Regions from separate parts of the Rhodopseudomonas telluris genome, predicted to be linked through region 3. Evidence: predicted binding sites of a transcription regulator. Region 3 holds the regulator's gene; each other region holds the start of a gene.
What was found. Region 3 encodes LexA, which represses DNA repair genes until DNA is damaged. Its sites were predicted from a motif close to TGTTCNNNNTGTGTTCNG; they were not measured.

Region 1 (5,908 bases), 470 kb from region 3:
ATCCGGAAATGCACCTCGCGGGCACCGGCATCGCGCATCATCTTGACGATCTTCTTCGAGGTCGTCCCGCGCACCAGGCTGTCGTCGATCAGCACGATGCGCTTGCCCTCGATCGCCGCGCGGTTGGCGGAGTGCTTCATCCGCACGCCGAGCTCGCGCACGCTCTGGGTCGGCTGGATGAAGGTCCGGCCGACATAGTGATTGCGGATGATGCCGAGCTCGAACGGCACGCCGCTCTCGCGGCTGTAGCCGATCGCCGCCGGCACGCCGGAGTCAGGGACCGGAACGACCACGTCTGCCTCGAGATGGCTCTCGCGCGCCAGCTGGGCACCGAATGCCTTGCGGACGTCATAGACCGAACGGCCGCCTACGATCGAATCCGGTCGTGCGAAGTAGATGTACTCGAAGATGCACGGTCGGGGCGGCTGAGGCGGGAAGGGCTTGTGACTCTGCGCACCCTGTTCGTCGAACACGATGATTTCGCCGGGCTCGACGTCGCGCACATATTTGGCGCCGATAATGTCGAGCGCGCAGGTTTCCGACGCCAGGATCGGGCAGCCGTCGAGCTCTCCGAGCACCAGCGGGCGGATGCCCAGCGGGTCGCGTGCGCCGATCAACTTCTTGTTGGTAAGCGCGACCAGCGAGTAGGCGCCCTCGATCGCACGCAGCGCTTCGATGAAGCGGTCGATGAAGCGGCCGCGCTTGGACTGCGCGACGAGATGCAGGATCACTTCGGTGTCGGTGGTCGACTGCATGATCGCGCCGCTCTGCACCAGCTCGCGGCGCAGCGTCAGCCCGTTGGTGAGATTTCCGTTGTGGCCGACCGCAAAACCTCCGGCGTTCAGTTCCGCGAACAGCGGCTGCACGTTGCGCAGAATGGTCTCGCCGGTGGTCGAATAGCGGACGTGGCCGACCGCCAGATTGCCGGGCAGTCGCGCGATCACATCAGCCCGAGAGAAGGTGTCGCCGACCAGGCCGAGACGGCGTTCTGAATGAAACCGGCCGTGGTCGTACGAGACGATGCCGGCAGCTTCCTGACCGCGGTGCTGCAGGGCGTGCAGCCCAAGCGCCGTGATCGCGGCCGCATCGGGGTGGCCGAAGATGCCGAACACGCCGCATTCTTCGCGCAGCGTGTCGCCATCTGTGTCGAACACGTCGTCTGGGACGTGATGATCGGGAGTTTGCGGGTCGCGAGCGTCCGATGCGGGCGTTGCGGCGTCGTCGGAAGGGCTCTGCGCGTGCATCGGGCCTCTCAGTTGGGCCAACGCTCAGCGCGCGGCCGGTTTGCCCTCTATCAGCTTTTTCAAACTGTCGCGGGCGGGTTTGCTGTAGCCGTCACCATTGCCGGGAGCCGCCGAATCGTCGGTCTGCTCTTCCTCCGGCTTGTTTTTCTTGAACCTCTTCAAGATGGTGTTTTCAGGGTCATCCGGCAAGAGTGTCATCAACCAGTCACCAGTTCCTTGCAGGACCGTGCGTGACTTCGCGTTGACCACCCAATCCGGGCGCTGTTTGTCCGGCACCAGCCAGTTGAAGAACAGATAGGCCACCACCACGATCAGCAAGCCGCGGGCGAGGCCGAACAGGAACCCGAGGGTGCGGTCGAGCGCGCCAATGCGCGAATCCAGGATCATGTCCGAGATCCGCACAGTAATGATCGATACAATGATCAGCGTGCCGAGGAACACGCCCGCGACCACCACGACGGCAGCGACCGTGTCGTTGGAGAAATAGGTCTTGGCGGTCGGCAGCAGCTTCTGGAATGCGTAAAGCGTGACCAGTGCGGCGGCGCCCCACGCGGCGATCGACAGCACTTCGCGCATGAAGCCGCGGACCATCGCCAGCAGGCCGGACACCAACATCACCGCGAGGACAACGAAGTCGAGAATCGTGATCGGCATCGGCCAGTCGGGTCCGCTGGGTGTGCAACAAACGGCGAATCGCGCGCGCGCCGTCAGGGCACGTGACGGTGATATGGCACGCCGCGCAAGGCGAGAAAACGGTCAACGGGGCACTCGACACAACATAGATCTGCCGGGTCGATGGACGGTCGGCCTCCGCCCGCCATGCGCGCGCGTTGTATAGCGGCGCGTTCTCGAAAGGTCACCCCGGATCAGCCTTCTCGCTGCCGGAATCGCGCCGGTGTGGCATTTTTCTCCGCACTGTCCCGCTCGCGCGCGGCGGGGCGCGGCGTTCCCCGGGCAGCAATGTCGGCGACGAGGCTGGTGAGGCCGCCAACGCTCTGCAGGGACAGGCCGGCGTCGGACGGGGCATCGCCGCGTGTCTGTTCCGGAAGGACCGCGCGGCCGAAGCCGAGCTTGGCGGCCTCCTTCAGCCGCGCCGGGGTCTGCGCTACGGGCCGCACCGCACCGGACAGCGAGATTTCGCCGAAATACACCGCATCTGTCGGAAGAGGCGAATTCGCCAGCGACGATACCAGCGCAGCGGCGGCCGCGAGGTCGGCCGCCGGCTCGTTGATCCGCAGGCCGCCCGCGACGTTGAAATAGACGTCGTATCCCGACAGTTTGACCCCGCAATGCGCCTCGAGCACCGCCAGCACCATCGACAGCCGCGCCGAATCCCAGCCCACCACCGCACGCCGTGGGGTGCCGAGCGTGGACGGCGCCACCAGTGCCTGCAATTCGACCAGCACTGGGCGGGTGCCTTCGATGCCGGCAAACACCGCGGTGCCCGGCGAGCCGAGGTCTCGCTCGGACAGGAAGAGTTCCGACGGATTGCTGACTTCGCGCAGACCCAGCCCGGTCATCTCGAACACGCCGATCTCGTCGGTCGGTCCAAATCGGTTCTTCACCGAGCGCAGAATGCGGAACTGCTGCGAGCCTTCGCCTTCGAAAGACAGCACCGCGTCGACCATGTGTTCGACCACGCGTGGCCCGGCGATCTGGCCGTCCTTGGTGACGTGGCCGACCAGGATGATCGCCGCGCCGCTCTTCTTGGCGAAGCGGATCAGCGCCTGCGCCGACGCACGGACCTGTGTCACCGTGCCGGGCGCGGATTCCACCGTGTCGGTCCACATCGTCTGAATCGAATCGATGACGATCAGCTTCGGTGTCGCGCCTTCGGACAGCGTCGCGATGATGTCTTCGACGGAGGTCTCGGCGGCGAGTTCGACGGGCGCGGCGGCGAGACCGAGCCGCTCGGCGCGCAGTCGCACCTGTGCGATCGCCTCTTCGCCGGAAATATAGACGGTGCGATGCCCCGCCTTGGCCATCAGGCTGGTCGCCTGGGTCAGCAGCGTCGACTTGCCGATGCCGGGATCGCCGCCGACCAGCAGCACCGAGCCGCGCACGAATCCGCCGCCGGTGACGCGGTCGAGCTCGGCCATGCCGGACGGCAGGCGAGGGGCGTCGTTGCTCTTGCCGGCCAGCGACTCCAGCTTGAACGTCCGTCCGCGCCGCTTCGCCCGGATGCTGACGGGAACGGCGCTATCGCCGGCTTCCTCGACCAGCGTATTCCACTCCCCGCAGGCCTCGCATTTGCCCTGCCAGCGATTAAAGGCGGCGCCGCAGTTCTGGCAGACAAAGGACGAGGAAGCTTTGGCCATCAGCGATGCTCGGGCGGGGTGACTGGGTAGTCTTGTTGTTCATATTTTGTTCTTCGCGTCAACTGCTGCGGCATCCCGGAGCGGGCGTCGATCCCGGACACGAGCAGAGCTGGATCAAGGCCCTCGGCGGCAAGGCGGGGCACTGTTGCTTCCGAGTCTGATCGCAGAGCGAAAGAACAAGCATGAAGATCGCTATCCCCACCGCAGACTGGATCACCGTCAGCGGCCACGCCGGGCAGGCGCGGCAATGGCTGGTGTATGATCTGACGGGGCATCATGACGGCGACACACTGCCGTCGCCCGCGCGGGTCGAACTCACGAAAGAGCAGCTGCCGCACCACTTCAAGGACGATGGTCCGCATCCACTCGACGGCGTCGAGGTCATTGTAGCGGGCAGTGCCGGCGACGGCTTCGTCCGCCACATGAAGAAACGCGGCGCCGATGTGCTGCTCACCGGCGAAACCGATCCGGCGGCCGCGCTCGACCACGTCATCAAGGGCGAGGCGCTGCCGGACCAGCGTTTCGACATCACCACAACGCTGTGCCGGCTGCGCGATCTGTTTTCGCGGCATTGAAAGCACGAGAGCGCCAAGAGCAGCTCGGCGTTGCGAGCGCATTTCAAAGCATGGCCACTCAGGCGGTCAGCATGATGCCATCCACCACCAGCCGACCACGCTCAGGTCGATCGTCGGCATGCAACGCTTGGTGCGGAAGCGCTGAGCATCAGCGACAAGCCAACGGTCGCGCCTTTCGCCAGGATGTTTCAACAGGCGCGTCTAAATGCACTGCGACCGCCCGTCGAGATGAAGGCACGGGACGTTCGCCCTTTGTTTCAGGTGTAGACGTCCCATCAGGCGGGCATCGCTCTGTCTTGACCGGCGATATTGACCCGGTGCTAACCGGCAGCGGGGATGATCGGCCGAGATCGACGCGGGTGAGGGATATCGTGCAATGAAGACGGCCGCCGACGCCATGCCGGGCCAGCGACCGACGCTCGGCTGGTTTATCGCTGCGGCCGCGCTGGTCATCGTGTTGCTGGCGCCGTTTCTGATGGTCGATGTGCCGGCGGTGTTGGACTATCCCAATCACTTGGCGCGCTACTTCGTCCTGGCGCATCCGGACGATCCGATCCTGTCGCAGTTCTACGCGCCGCACTGGCGGATTTTGCCAAATCTCGGCATGGACGTGATCGGCACCGTGCTGCTCAACGTCTTCAGCGTTCACGTCGGCGGCCGCATCCTGCTTGCACTCAGCCTGCTGATGCCGGTGATCGGTGCCGTGGTCTATCACCGCGTGGTGTTCGGCCGGTTCTCGTATTGGCCGCTTGCCGCTGGTGCGGTCGCCTACAACGCGGTGTTCTTTCTCGGCTTCATGAATTTTCTGCTGTCGCTTGGCCTGGCGCTGATCGGCGCCGCGACGTGGATCGCGCTGCGCCGAAACAACCGCACCGTCGCGGCCGCCCTCGTCGGTGCGGCATTCTCGGCCGTGGTGTTCTTCTCGCACATCTTCGGGGTGGCGCTGTTCGCGTTATTAATCGGCAGCGAGGAGATCGCGCGGAGCGTGCGAGCACGACGCGGCGGCGCTTCGGTGTCGCGCGCACTGGGCGCCGCAGGGCTGTTGCTGACGGTGGCGCTTGCTCCAGCAGTGGCACTGTATCTGGCAAGTCCGCTTTCGGAAGCAGGGGTCGATACGGGCCCGTGGCGCGGCCTCGCTAAGCTATGGGACCTGGTTGCCCCCGTGATGACGACGAGCGAGGTGGTGACGATCCTGAGCCTCAGTGCCTTGTTGATCGTGCTGGGGCTTGCGGCGCGGGGCATTCGATTGGCGCCGGCGTTGCCCCTGACGTTTGCGGTGCTCACGGCGATCTTTGTGATCGTGCCGGCGCGGTTCAAAGGCGGCAGCTTCCTCGACAGTCGCCTCGCCGTGATGGCGGCCGTGCTGCTGTTCGCCGGAATGCTGCCGCAGCTATCGCCGCGTCGCGCAATGGCCGTTGCGACGCTGGTGATCGCTCTGGTCGTCGGACGATCGGCCTATGTCGCACATGACTGGTACGACCACCGACGCGATCTCGCCGAGTTGCGTGCCGCGATTGCCCATGTCGAGCCCGGCGAGAAGGTGTTGATGGCCCGTGGTCGCGAGGTCGAGATCGCTACGTCGGCGCAGGCCGGACGCGCGCTGGCGGGTTACTTTCCGATCGATCACCACGTCGGCGCGCTGCTGACGATCGAAAGGCGGGCGTTCTGGCCTCTGATGTTCGCCGAAGCATCTCAGCAGCCGATGGTCGTGAAACCGGCGTTTGCATCCTATGCCGCCCCATTGTGCGAGCCGGTGGAGCTGTCCGTGCTG
Region 2 (5,908 bases), on a different contig from region 3:
CTCGGTCCGCTGTTCGAGCTGATCGGGCGGGATGATCAGCTGGAAGACGTTGCGGCCGATCGCCTCGGTGCGCTTCCAACCGAACATCAGCTCGGCATGCGGGCTCCATTCGGTGATCGTCGCGAGCGCGTCGACCTGAACGAAGGCGTCGAGAGCGGTGTCGACGATCGCGCGCGCCATCTGCTCGCTGCGGCGCAACGCCTCCTCGGCTTTCGTCTTCTGGGTGATGTCGTGATACACCATCACGGCACCCTGGATGTCTCCGCTCTCGCTGATCAGCGGTCGGCCATTCGCGATCAGATAGTATCTGCGACTGGAGCCGATCGGCTGCACGACGAATTCGAAATTGACGATCTGCTCGCCTTGATAAGCGCGCAGCAGCGGCGATTGCGCCGGCAGCAGCGGCCTTCCGTCCGGATAGAAGCGGTCGAACGAGCGGGTGGTGTTATTCAGCCCGACCCCCGACAGCGTGCCGAACATCTCGCGCGCCGCCGGATTGGTGAGGATCACGATGCCGCGCGCGTCGGCCACCAGCACCGGGTCCACCATGTTGTCGATGGTGTTCTGCAGCACGCCTGCGAGACGACTGCGTTCTTCCACCTCCTCCGTAAAGGCGATGGCGCGTCGTTTCGACTCGCTGGTCATTTGCTCGAACGCATCGGCCAGCAGCTTGATCTCGTATCCGCCGCCGGGCGCGAGCTCGAACTTCTCGCCGCGGGCGAAGGCCTGCACCGAGTGCGTGATCCGGACCAGAGGCCGGGTGAGCGAACGCGCCAGCGGCACCGCGATCAGCATCGCCACCAGGATGGCGACCGCGCCGCCCGCCAGGGTCGAATTACGGACCGCCGCCTGCACGGATCCCAACGACGCGTAGTCGCGCATCTCCACGACGCCGATCAACGGACCATCGGCCAGTCGCACCCATCCGATTCCGAGGCCGAAGGAGCGGCCCTCGGCACTCTCGATCACCGACGGAGTCGCCTCCTTGTCGTTGAGCAATTCGGCAAACGTCGGGAAATCGTCCTGGATGCGGTGGCGCTGGCCCAGATCAAAGCCGAATTCCTGCGATCGATCCGGATGCACCAGATAGTCGCCGGCCTCGTTGATCACATAGACGGTGTCGCCGGAATCAACGCTGTTGCGCACCCGGTCGAACAGCGCGTTGAGGTTGGTATTGATGACCAGCAGCCCGAGCCGCGTGCCATCGGCGGCGTCGATCGGCGCCATCGTCCGCACCGTCGGCGTGTAGGGAACCTCGATGCCCGTCAGGTTCCTGTTCAGCTCGACCTGGGAGATCGCCACCTCTCCCCGCCGCAGAGCCATCCCTTCCTTGAAGTACGCCCTGTCGCCCCGCCTCGTCAGCTCCGCGGGCGGCACCACCCGGATCGCGCCGTTGGGCCCCAGGCGATCGACCCGGACCAGCTCGAGCCCGCCATCCTGTACACCGATAATCCGAAGGATTGCGCAATTCGGCTTGGCGGCCAGCTCCGAGGCGAAACGATCCTCGATCCGCTGGCGCCAGCTCTGGGCGTTCGGGCCGCCCGCTTCGGGACGCCTCGCGAGCAGATCCTGCAACGCCGACGAGGCTTGCGCGCTCTTGGCGTCCGCCAGCGTGCCGCGCAGCTGCGCGTCCATCAGCAGCGCATTGAGCTGGGCGTGGGTCTGCAGACGCGCGACCGTGCGCGGAATGAGCAGTTGGACGATGCCACGATAATTGAGGAAGCCGAGAACCGCTGTGGTCACGATGACCAGCGCCACCATCGCCAGGATCAGGCGTGTCGAAAGCTTCATCGCGCGGCCTCTGCGACGCGGCTGCACCGCCGTCGTCCCATCTCCAGGCTCAGCCAGGACGGTGGGGCTCTATCCAATCCGACGAGCGGACAATCTTGACAGCTTGTGCGTGTGTCGCCCGAACCCGTCACCTCGGTATACTACGGGATTCGACCAATGACGGGTGGATGTCATTAACGGACCGTGCCGGCGCCGCGGCCCTGCGGTCCGGCATCCGGACACAGCCGCAGCTCCAAAAGGCTGATCAGCGCGCAAACGAAAAGGCCGGGTTTTTCAACCCGGCCGTCCAAACTCAGGATCGCCGATAGCAGATCGCCGCTAAAAGCGGATCAGCTCGCAGCCGCGACCGGCGCAGCGGCCTTCTTCTTGGCGATCGCGCGCTTCAGCTCCACGGCCTTCGGCGACAGCTCGGCGTCGGTGGCCTTGAGCAGGAAGGCGTCCAGACCACCGCGGTGGTCGACGCTCTTCAGCGCATTGGTCGACACCCGCAGCCGCACCGGGCGGCCGAGCGCGTCGGACAGGAAAGTGACGTTGACCAGATTGGGCAGAAAGCGCCGCTTGGTCTTGATGTTCGAGTGGCTGACCTTGTGGCCGGTCTGGGCACCCTTGGCGGTCAGTTCGCAGCGCCGGGACATGGCGAAAATCCTTTGTCATCCCCGCCGGCCCACTGGCAGGCGCGGGGGTTCTATCGACGTCCATTTCAGGAGCCGGGGACCTATAGGCGGGCTCGCGTCCAGCGTCAAGCTGCAGCCGCCGCCGCCGCGGTATTTTGACCGGCAGCGGGACCCCGCCGCCATCGGCATGCATTGATTTGCCGCGCCGGATCAACGATCTACCATCATATAAACGACGCATTCGATTCCGAAACGATGGATTGCACCGATCGTGGTTTTTGGGGTCGGTTGAACGGCGTGCCACGGCCGCCAGGCAGGACGACCTGAGTGAACATTTCCGCCCGCAATTGCTTCCGCCGACAGACCAGCGCTTCGCCGCGGCTGCAGGTCGCCCTCGCCGGGTTTATCGCGGTGGCTTCAGCGTCGGTCGGATTGTCTGCCCCGGCGGCCGCTCAGGGCAAGCTCGACGCCCGCTATGAGGCCTCGCTGGCCGGCATCGAAGTCGGCAAGGGCGCCTGGGTGATCGAAATCGCCGACGACCAGTATGCGGCCGCCGCCAGCGGCGCCACGTCGGGCGTGATGCAGGCATTCTCCAGCGGCCACGGCAGCGGCGAGGCACAGGGGCGCATCGTCGGCGGCCAGTTCGTGCCGATGAACTACATGGCGTCCACCACCAGCGCCAAGAAGACCGAGACGATCCGGATCACGCTGGCCAACGGCAACATCAAGGACTCCTCGATCGAGCCCGAACCGCCGGCGGATGCCGACCGCATCCCGGTAACCGACGCGCATCGCCGCGGCGTGCTCGATCCGATGACCGCCTCGTTCCTGCGGGTGTCCGGCGTCGGCGATCCGATGTCGCCCGATGCCTGCCGGGTGTCGACGCCGATCTTCGACGGCCGGATGCGCTACGATCTTCGCCTCGAGTACAAGCGCACCGAGATGGTGAGGGCCGAGAAGGGCTATCAGGGGCCGGCGCTGGTCTGCGGCATCTATTTCACACCGGTGTCCGGCTACATTCCGGACCGCGCAGCGATCAAATATCTGACCGGGCTGCGCACCATGGAAGTCTGGCTGGCGCCGATCGCAGGCACGCGGGTGCTGGCGCCGTTCCGGCTGAAGATCCCGACGCCGGTCGGCAATGCCGTGCTGCAGGCGACCCAGTTCATCACCACCGCCACGCCGCCGAAATCGGCCTCGCGGGCTCAATAACACCCCTGCCCGACGAGCGCCCGAACGCCTCCCGCAGTCCGAGTCGAATCCAGTTGACTCGCCGGGGAATCGTCGAACGCATGGCCGAGCGGAATAAGGCGCATTTTCGAGCGTTGATCTTCGCCCCCGTCCCTGATCTGGTGAGGAAGATCTTAGGCGACGCAAGATGTTGCGATTGGGGGCGCATCGAATCCATCGAGTCACCGATTCGGCCGCGTTTCGTTCGGGACTCGTTCCACAGCTTAACCCGCGTGCGCTGCGGCGTCGCAATGTGACACATCTTTGACCGCAGCCACGCAGAAATACAGCCAAAATGCCTCTTTCGTTTTCCGCGCCGTTTACCAATGACCGGGCGCCCGGCGCCGGCGTCACGGCGGTGCTGGGCCCGACCAACACCGGCAAGACCCATCTGGCGATCGAGCGCATGGTGGCGCATTCGTCCGGGCTGATCGGTTTGCCGCTCCGTCTGCTGGCGCGCGAGGTCTACAACAAGATCGTCGAGCGGGTTGGCCCGGATGCGGTCGCGCTGGTCACCGGCGAAGAGAAGATCAAGCCGCCCAAGGCGCGCTACTGGGTGTCGACCGTCGAGGCCATGCCGCGCGATCTCGACGTGTCGTTTCTGGCCGTCGACGAGATCCAGATCGCCGCCGACCTCGAGCGCGGCCACGTCTTCACCGATCGCATCCTGCGCCGGCGCGGCCGCGACGAAACGCTGCTGCTCGGCGCCGCGACGATGCGGCCGATCATCGAGCGGCTGCTGCCGGGCGTCAGCATCGTCACCAGACCGCGGCTGTCGCAGCTCGAATTCGCCGGCGACCGCAAGCTGACGCGGCAGCCGCGCCGGACCGCGATCGTGGCGTTCTCGGCCGACGAAGTGTACGCCATCGCCGAGCTGATCAAGCGCCAGCACGGCGGCGCCGCGGTAGTGCTCGGCTCGCTGTCGCCGCGCACCCGCAACGCCCAGGTCGCGATGTTTCAGTCCGGCGACGTCGATTATCTGGTCGCCACCGACGCGATTGGGATGGGTCTCAACCTCGACGTCGATCACGTCGCCTTCGCGTCCGACCGCAAATTCGACGGCTACCAATTCCGCCGGCTGACCCCGGCCGAATTCAGTCAGATCGCCGGCCGCGCCGGCCGCGCCACCCGAGACGGCACCTTCGGCACCACCGGGCGCTGCGCGCCATTCGAGCCCGAGCTCGTCAACGCCCTGCAGAACCACACGTTCGAGCCGGTGAAGATGCTGCAATGGCGCAATTCGCAGCTTAATTTCGGCTCGGTCGGCGCGCTGCAGGTCTCGCTGGCGGAGTCGCCACGCCACGACGCGCTGACCCGCGCGCCGGTCGCCGAGGACCTGCGGGTGCTCGACCACGCCGCCCGGGACGGCGATGTGCGCGACATGGCGCATGGCGCCGCAGCCGTCGAGCGGCTATGGGACGTTTGCCAGGTCCCGGACTATCGCAAGATCGCGCCGGCGGCCCACGCCGAACTGGTGACGACGCTGTATCGGTTTCTGATGCAGAAAGGCCGGATTCCGGACAGCTGGTTTGCCGCTCAGGTCGAGCAGGCCGACCGGATCGACGGCGGCATCGACACGCTTTCGGCACGGATCGCTCAGATCCGGACATGGACTTTCGTCGCCAACCGGGCCGACTGGCTGGCTGATCCTGACCACTGGCAAGGCATTTCGCGCGACATTGAAAATAAATTGTCAGATGCGCTGCACGAACGCCTCACGGAACGTTTCGTAGATCGTCGGACCAGTGTATTGATGCGCCGCCTGCGGGAAAACACGATGTTGAATACGGAAATTGGTAAGACCGGCGAAGTCATCGTCGAGGGACATGTGATTGGTCGTCTCGACGGCTTCACCTTCGCGCCGGACGCGGCCGAGGCCGGGTCGGATGCGAAGGCGCTGCAGGCGACCGCGCAGAAGGCCCTGGCCGGCGAAATCGACGCCCGCGCCGAGAAGCTTGCGGCCGCTCCCGACGAACAATTCGTCCTGACGTCGGAAGGTATCGTGCGCTGGACCGGCGACGCGGTGGCGCGGCTGGTCGGCTCCGACGACGTGCTCCGGCCGCGGCTGCGTATCATCGCGGATGATCGTCTGGCGGGTGCGCCGCGCGAAGCCGTGCAGGCGCGGCTCGACCTCTGGCTCAAGACGCATATCGAAAAGATTCTCGGGCCGCTGTTCGAACTCGGCAAAGCCGAGGACATCACCGGCATCGGCCGCGGCATCGCCTTCCAGCTGATCGAGTCGCTGGGCGTGATCGAGCGCAGCAAGATCGCCA
Region 3 (5,908 bases):
GGCGGTTTAGACTTGCGAGTGCCGTTCGCCGCTGTTTCTCTCGTAATCTCAGCTCTTTCGCCGCTGTCTTGGACTCGTTATGAAGGCGGTTCGTTTGCAGGCGATGCGCGTCAGGAGAATACCAATGGCAGCCAAGGCGAATTTCCGGGGATCGTTTACCGCCATGGTCACGCCGTTCAAAAAGGACGGGTCGCTGGATGAGCAGGCGTTTCGCGATCTGGTGAACTGGCAGATCGAAGAGGGCACGCACGGTCTCGTGCCGGTGGGGACGACCGGCGAAAGCCCGACGCTGAGCCATGACGAGCACAACAAGGTGGTGGAATGGTGTGTCCAGGAAGCCAAGGGCCGAGTGCCCGTGATCGCCGGGGCCGGTTCGAACTCGACGCGGGAAGCCGTTGAACTCGCCAAGCACGCCGAGAAGGCGGGAGCCCAGGCGGTGCTGGTGGTGACGCCCTACTACAACAAGCCGACCCAGGAGGGCATGTATCACCACTTCAAGGCGGTGAACGACGCGATCGGCATCCCGATCATCATCTACAACATCCCGCCGCGGTCGGTGGTCGACATGTCGGTCGAGACCATGAGCCGGCTGTACGAGCTGAAGAACATCGCCGGCGTCAAGGATGCCACGGCCAATCTCGGCCGCGTTTCGCAGCAGCGCCATGCAATGGGCGCCGACTTCCTGCAGCTCTCGGGCGAGGACATGACCGCACTGGCCTATATGGCGGCGGGCGGCCATGGCTGCATCTCGGTGGTGTCGAATGTGGCGCCGAAGCTGTGTTCGGACCTGATGGGTGCGGTGTTCGCGGGAGACTACGCGGGCGCACTGAAGATCCAGGACCGTCTGGTGCCGCTGCACGATGCCGTCTTCAAGGAGCCGGGCGTCGCCGGCGCCAAGCATGGACTGACGCTGCTCGACCGAATCCAGGAAGAGGTCCGGCTGCCGCTGATGAAGGTGACCGAGCCGACCGGCAAGGTGATCCGGGCGGCGATGATGCACGCCGGCTTGCTGAACTGATCTCCGCCGCCCGCAGCAGTCGGGCGCCGTCAACAAGAAGCTCCGGGGAAGCGCGATGCTGAAGGAATTCCGTGAGTTCGCGATGAAGGGCAATGTCGTCGACCTCGCGGTCGGCGTCATCATCGGCGCCGCATTCGGCGCGATCGTCTCTTCGCTGGTCGGCGACGTGATCATGCCGGTAATCGGCGCGATCACGGGCGGCCTCGATTTCTCCAACTACTTCACGCCGCTGTCGAAGGCGGTCACCGCGAACACGCTGGTCGAAGCCAAGAAGCAGGGCGCGGTGCTGGCCTGGGGCAGCTTCCTTACGCTGACGCTGAACTTCCTCATCGTCGCCTTCGTGCTGTTTTTGGTGGTGCGGGCGATGAACCGGCTGAAGCGGAAAGACGAGGCGAAGCCGGCCGAGCCGCCGAAGCCGACCCGGGAGCAGGAACTGCTCACCGAGATTCGCGATATCCTGAAGAGCGGCAACCGCCCGCAGGTCTGACCTGCGGGGCGGCGATTACGAGGTTCAGCCGCAATGGCCGACAAGAACGAACGTCCGATCAAGGTGGTGGCCGAGAACCGCAAAGCACGGTTCAACTACGCGATCGAGGATACGATTGAGGCCGGCATCTCCCTAACCGGCACCGAGGTGAAGTCGGTGCGCGGTGGCAAATCGACCATCGCCGAATCCTATGCCGACTCGCGCGGCGGCGAGATTTGGCTGATCAACGCCACCATTCCCGAATATTTGCAGGCCAACCGCTTCAATCACGAGCCGAAGCGGCCGCGCAAACTCCTGCTGCACCGCAAGCAGATCAACAAGCTGATGGGCGCGGTCGAGCGCCAGGGCATGACGCTCATCCCGCTGAAGCTGTATTTCAACGAAAAGGGCCGCGCCAAGCTGCTGCTGGCGCTGGCCAAGGGCAAGCAGCTCCACGACAAGCGCGAGACCGAGAAAAAGCGCGACTGGAGCCGCGAGAAGGGCCGCCTGCTGCGCGCGCGGGGCTGATCGCTCACCAGGCAAGGTGAACCGCGGCGCGCCGGAGCGCGGGCGAGGGACAGCAGAGGGAATGACGATGTCGCAGCCGAACTTGCAAGACGTCGACTGGTCCTTGATCCCCGCACCGGACGATGACGGCGCCGCCGCGCATCTGCCCGGCATGACGCTGCCGTCGCTGGCGCTGCCCGCCACCAGCGGCGAGACCGTCGATCTGTCGAAGCTGCCGGAACTTACGGTCGTGTTCGGCTATCCGCGCACCGGGGTCCCAGGCCAGATCTCGCCGGTCGATGACTGGGATATGATCCCGGGTGCGCGGGGCTGTACACCGCAAACCTGCTCGTTCCGGGATCTGTTTGCGGAGTTGAAGGCAGCCGGTGCTGCCCAGGTGTTCGGCCTATCGACGCAAAGCACTGACTATCAGCGCGAGATGGCGACACGGTTGCATTTGCCATTCCCGGTGCTGTCCGACGAGGCGCTTGCGCTGGCGACCGCCGTGAAGCTGCCGACGATGCGGGTCGCGGACCTGACGCTGCTGAAGCGGATCGCGTTGATCATCGACAGCGGCCGCATCGTCCACGTGTTCTATCCGGTGTTTCCGCCGGACCGGAATGCCGGAGACGTGCTGGCGTGGCTAAAGGCCAATCAGCGCTGAGATCGTCGCTGCCCTGATCGATCGCGATTAGTACTTGCGGTACAGCCCAACCAGCTTGCCCTGAATCCGGACGCGGTTGGGCGGCAGGATGCGAACCTCATAAGCAGCGTTGGCGGGCTCGAGCGCGATGGAAGCGCCGCGGCGACGGAAGCGCTTCAACGTGGCTTCTTCCTCGTCGATCAGCGCCACCACGATGTCGCCGGTATCGGCGCTCTCGTTGCGCTGGATCAGCGCCATGTCGCCGTCGAGGATGCCCGCCTCGATCATCGAATCGCCACGCACTTCCAGCGCGTAGTGTTCGCCAGCGCCCAGCATTTCCGGTGGCACGCTGATGGTGTGGCTGCGGGTCTGTAGCGCCTCGATCGGTGTACCGGCCGCAATCCGTCCCATCACCGGAACGGCGACATTGCGATCCGTCTCGTGCTCCACCGGCTGCGGGCTCGGCGGGCGGACCTTGCCGAGATTGCCTTCGATTACGCTCGGGGTGAAGCCGCGCCGCGCGCCGCCCGCGTTGCCGCCGAGATCAGGAAGCTTGATCACCTCGATGGCGCGCGCGCGGTTTGGCAGACGGCGGATAAAGCCGCGTTCTTCGAGTGCCGTGATCAGGCGGTGAATGCCGGACTTTGAGCGCAGGTCCAGCGCGTCTTTCATCTCGTCGAAGGAGGGCGGCACGCCGGCTTCCTTCAGCCGTTCGTTGATGAATTTCAGCAGCTCGAATTGTTTGCGCGTCAACATCCCGACCATTCCCCAATTTGGCGACGATCGCCATCTTGTCCGTCATCACCGTGCGTCATCACCGTGCGTCATTGCGTCGTGAAGCTTGAGCCAATGAGGCGACATGAATCGAAACAAATCATGAACGAACACTATATGTTCGGTATGTGTTCCGCAACCTCTTAATTTGAGGTCAACAAATTCATCGATCGCTATAGGGGGAGCTTAAGGATCTGACAGTTCGCTCCGGCCTCTGCGGCCGGGGCATGGGGCGGCCGGATGATCAGCGCTTGTGCAGCCGACAAGCGCGCCAGCAGCGACGAATCCTGGTGGTCGACCGGTGTGGCGACCAGACGGCCGGCGTCGCTCGAGCTGACGTAGGCACGCAGATAGTCTTCGCGCTGATCGTTGGCGGAGAGTGGTGAGCCAAGCGAGGCCGTTTCGGGGTGATGCATGGCGTTGCGCATTCCGGACAGCGCGCGCAAGAGTGGCACCATGAACAGGAAGGCGCAGACATAGGACGACACCGGATTGCCGGGGAGGCCGATCACCCGCATCGCGCCGAGCCGCCCGTGCATCATCGGCTTACCGGGCCGCATCGCGATCTTCCAGAACGCAATCTCGGTGCCCTCGGCTTCGAGAGCTTGTTTGACGAGGTCGTGGTCGCCGGCGGAGGCCCCGCCGGTGGTGACGAGCAGGTCGACGCCGAGATCGCGGGCCCGCCGAATGGCGGCGGTCGTCGCGTCCATCGTATCGGCGGCGATACCCAGGTCTGTGACGTCGGCCCCTTCGCTGCGGGCGAGAGCGCGTAGCGCGTAGCCGTTTGAGTAGACGATCTGTCCGGGTTGCAGGCTGCTGCCCGGCATCACCAGCTCATCGCCAGTGGCAAGCATGGCCACACGCGGGCGGCGATACACGGGGAGAGCCGGGTGGTTCATACCGGCGGCGAGCGCCAGGTCACGGTCGCTCAGTCGAGCCCCCGCGCGCAGCAGGATGTCTCCCTCGCTGAAATCAACGCCGGCCGGCCGGATGTGGCGGCCGCGGCGCGCGGCCTCGGTGATGGTGACCTGGTCGCCATCGCGCACCGTGTCTTCCTGGATTACCACGGTGTCGGCGCCTTCGGGAATCACGCCGCCGGTGAAGATGCGCAGCGCCTGGCCAGGGCCGACGGATTGGGCCGCCGGCCGGCCCGCGGCGATCTCGCCGATCACGGTGAGCCGCGCCGGCGCGGTTGCCACGTCTTCGGCGCGCACCGCATAGCCGTCCATCGCCGACATCGCCTGCGGCGGCTGCGTCCGCAACGCCGCGAGATCGTGCGCCAGCACGCGCCCGTGGCCGTCCTCAAGCGCGACGGCCTCCGTGGCGAGTCCGCCAGCGCTGTGGAGGACGGCGGCGAGGGCGTCGGCAACCGGCATCAGCGCCATCGGGCGGCTCCGGACGGGGTGAGGAAAGACTGCTGGGGTACAGGTGCGGAACGGCTCATGCTTCGGCTTTAGGTGCGCTGCGCCGCTTGCGCAAGATGCGGCAAGCCGATCGATCCGGCAGCGCGCCCAACGAAATCCTAATTGTCGGGCGGGGGCACCGGGCGGTAGGACCATCATCTTGCAGGGACGTGCCAGCGGTGGAGCGCGCAGATGGGTGATGATTTCGCGAAATGGCTGCTGCGGATCGTCGGCGTGATCGGCCTGATCGCCTTCGGAACCACCTATGCGGTCCGGCACGATTGGAGCAAAGGCTGGATGCCGTCGGCCAATCCGGACTATGCGCCGCCGGCGGCGAGTGCACCGGAGGAATCGCCGGCTGCCCGGGTGCCGGCACCGGTGCCCGCCGCCAGCGCGCCGGTGGCCGCGCCTGCTACGGCCCCATCCGCAGCTCCAGCACCGGGGGCGCCCCGCGCCTACGTGCCGTGTCAGCCGATCGGCCGCACCGCAAAGGGCGAGCTCGTGTATTCGATGGACTGCCGCGCACTGCCAGCGCAGTAACGATGAGTCATCACGCTTGGTCGGAGGCCGGCTCGTCCTTCGGCCGCACCATCACCGGCAGGTAAACCGCGGCGAATTCCGGGGGCAGGCGGCGTGGGCGGCCGCTCGACATTTCGATGCAAACCAGTTGCCAGCGCCCGCGCATGACGGTGGCGCCGTCGCTTGGGCGGATCAGCTGGAAGCGCCGCTCCATCACCAGTTTGCCGTCACTGCCGTAGATCCAGGTCCCGAGCAGCAGCTCGTCGCCGAGATGGCTCGGCAGCAGGTAGTCGTATTCGCCCCGTCGGATCGCCATCGCACGGTCGATCCGCTGCCAGTCGGCAAGCGCGAGTCCGAGCGCCTCCGAATGCGCCCAGCCGACGCTGTCGCACCAGCGCACATAGACCGAGTTGTTGGTGTGATTGAGCCCGTCGATGTCGGCCGGGCCGGGCACCATGGTTAGTGTGAACGGGCTCGGGTGATCCCAGGCTAAGTCGGTCGCAGCAACGGTCATGGCCATTCGTCAGGTGCGGTTCGGGCAGGTCACGACAGCCCCAGTTGATCGAGCGCCTGCGCGA

Region 1: a site for LexA is predicted at 3,599-3,616, ahead of radA (DNA repair protein RadA). Genes of this name have one in related genera too.
Region 2: a site for LexA is predicted at 3,838-3,855, ahead of ACFFJ6_RS07820 (helicase-related protein). Genes of this name have one in related genera too.

The regions. Positions count from the first base shown of each region.
Region 1 covers NZ_JBHLWM010000008.1:1,136,965-1,142,872, reverse strand. The annotation lists gene purF (amidophosphoribosyltransferase) at 1-1,244, opposite strand, end outside; gene ACFFJ6_RS22725 (CvpA family protein) at 1,269-1,898, opposite strand; gene radA (DNA repair protein RadA) at 2,111-3,562, opposite strand; gene ACFFJ6_RS22715 (NifB/NifX family molybdenum-iron cluster-binding protein) at 3,745-4,137, shown strand; gene ACFFJ6_RS22710 (hypothetical protein) at 4,514-5,908, shown strand, end outside.
Region 2 covers NZ_JBHLWM010000003.1:219,427-225,334, forward strand. The annotation lists gene ACFFJ6_RS07805 (PAS domain S-box protein) at 1-1,791, opposite strand, end outside; gene rpmB (50S ribosomal protein L28) at 2,121-2,426, opposite strand; gene ACFFJ6_RS07815 (DUF3108 domain-containing protein) at 2,733-3,617, shown strand; gene ACFFJ6_RS07820 (helicase-related protein) at 3,931-5,908, shown strand, end outside.
Region 3 covers NZ_JBHLWM010000008.1:664,646-670,553, forward strand. The annotation lists gene dapA (4-hydroxy-tetrahydrodipicolinate synthase) at 125-1,018, shown strand; gene mscL (large conductance mechanosensitive channel protein MscL) at 1,074-1,505, shown strand; gene smpB (SsrA-binding protein SmpB) at 1,539-2,012, shown strand; gene ACFFJ6_RS20535 (peroxiredoxin) at 2,080-2,655, shown strand; gene lexA (transcriptional repressor LexA) at 2,683-3,390, opposite strand; gene ACFFJ6_RS20545 (molybdopterin molybdotransferase MoeA) at 3,582-4,793, opposite strand; gene ACFFJ6_RS20550 (hypothetical protein) at 5,004-5,351, shown strand; gene ACFFJ6_RS20555 (acyl-CoA thioesterase) at 5,362-5,844, opposite strand; gene ACFFJ6_RS20560 (HAD family hydrolase) at 5,874-5,908, opposite strand, start outside.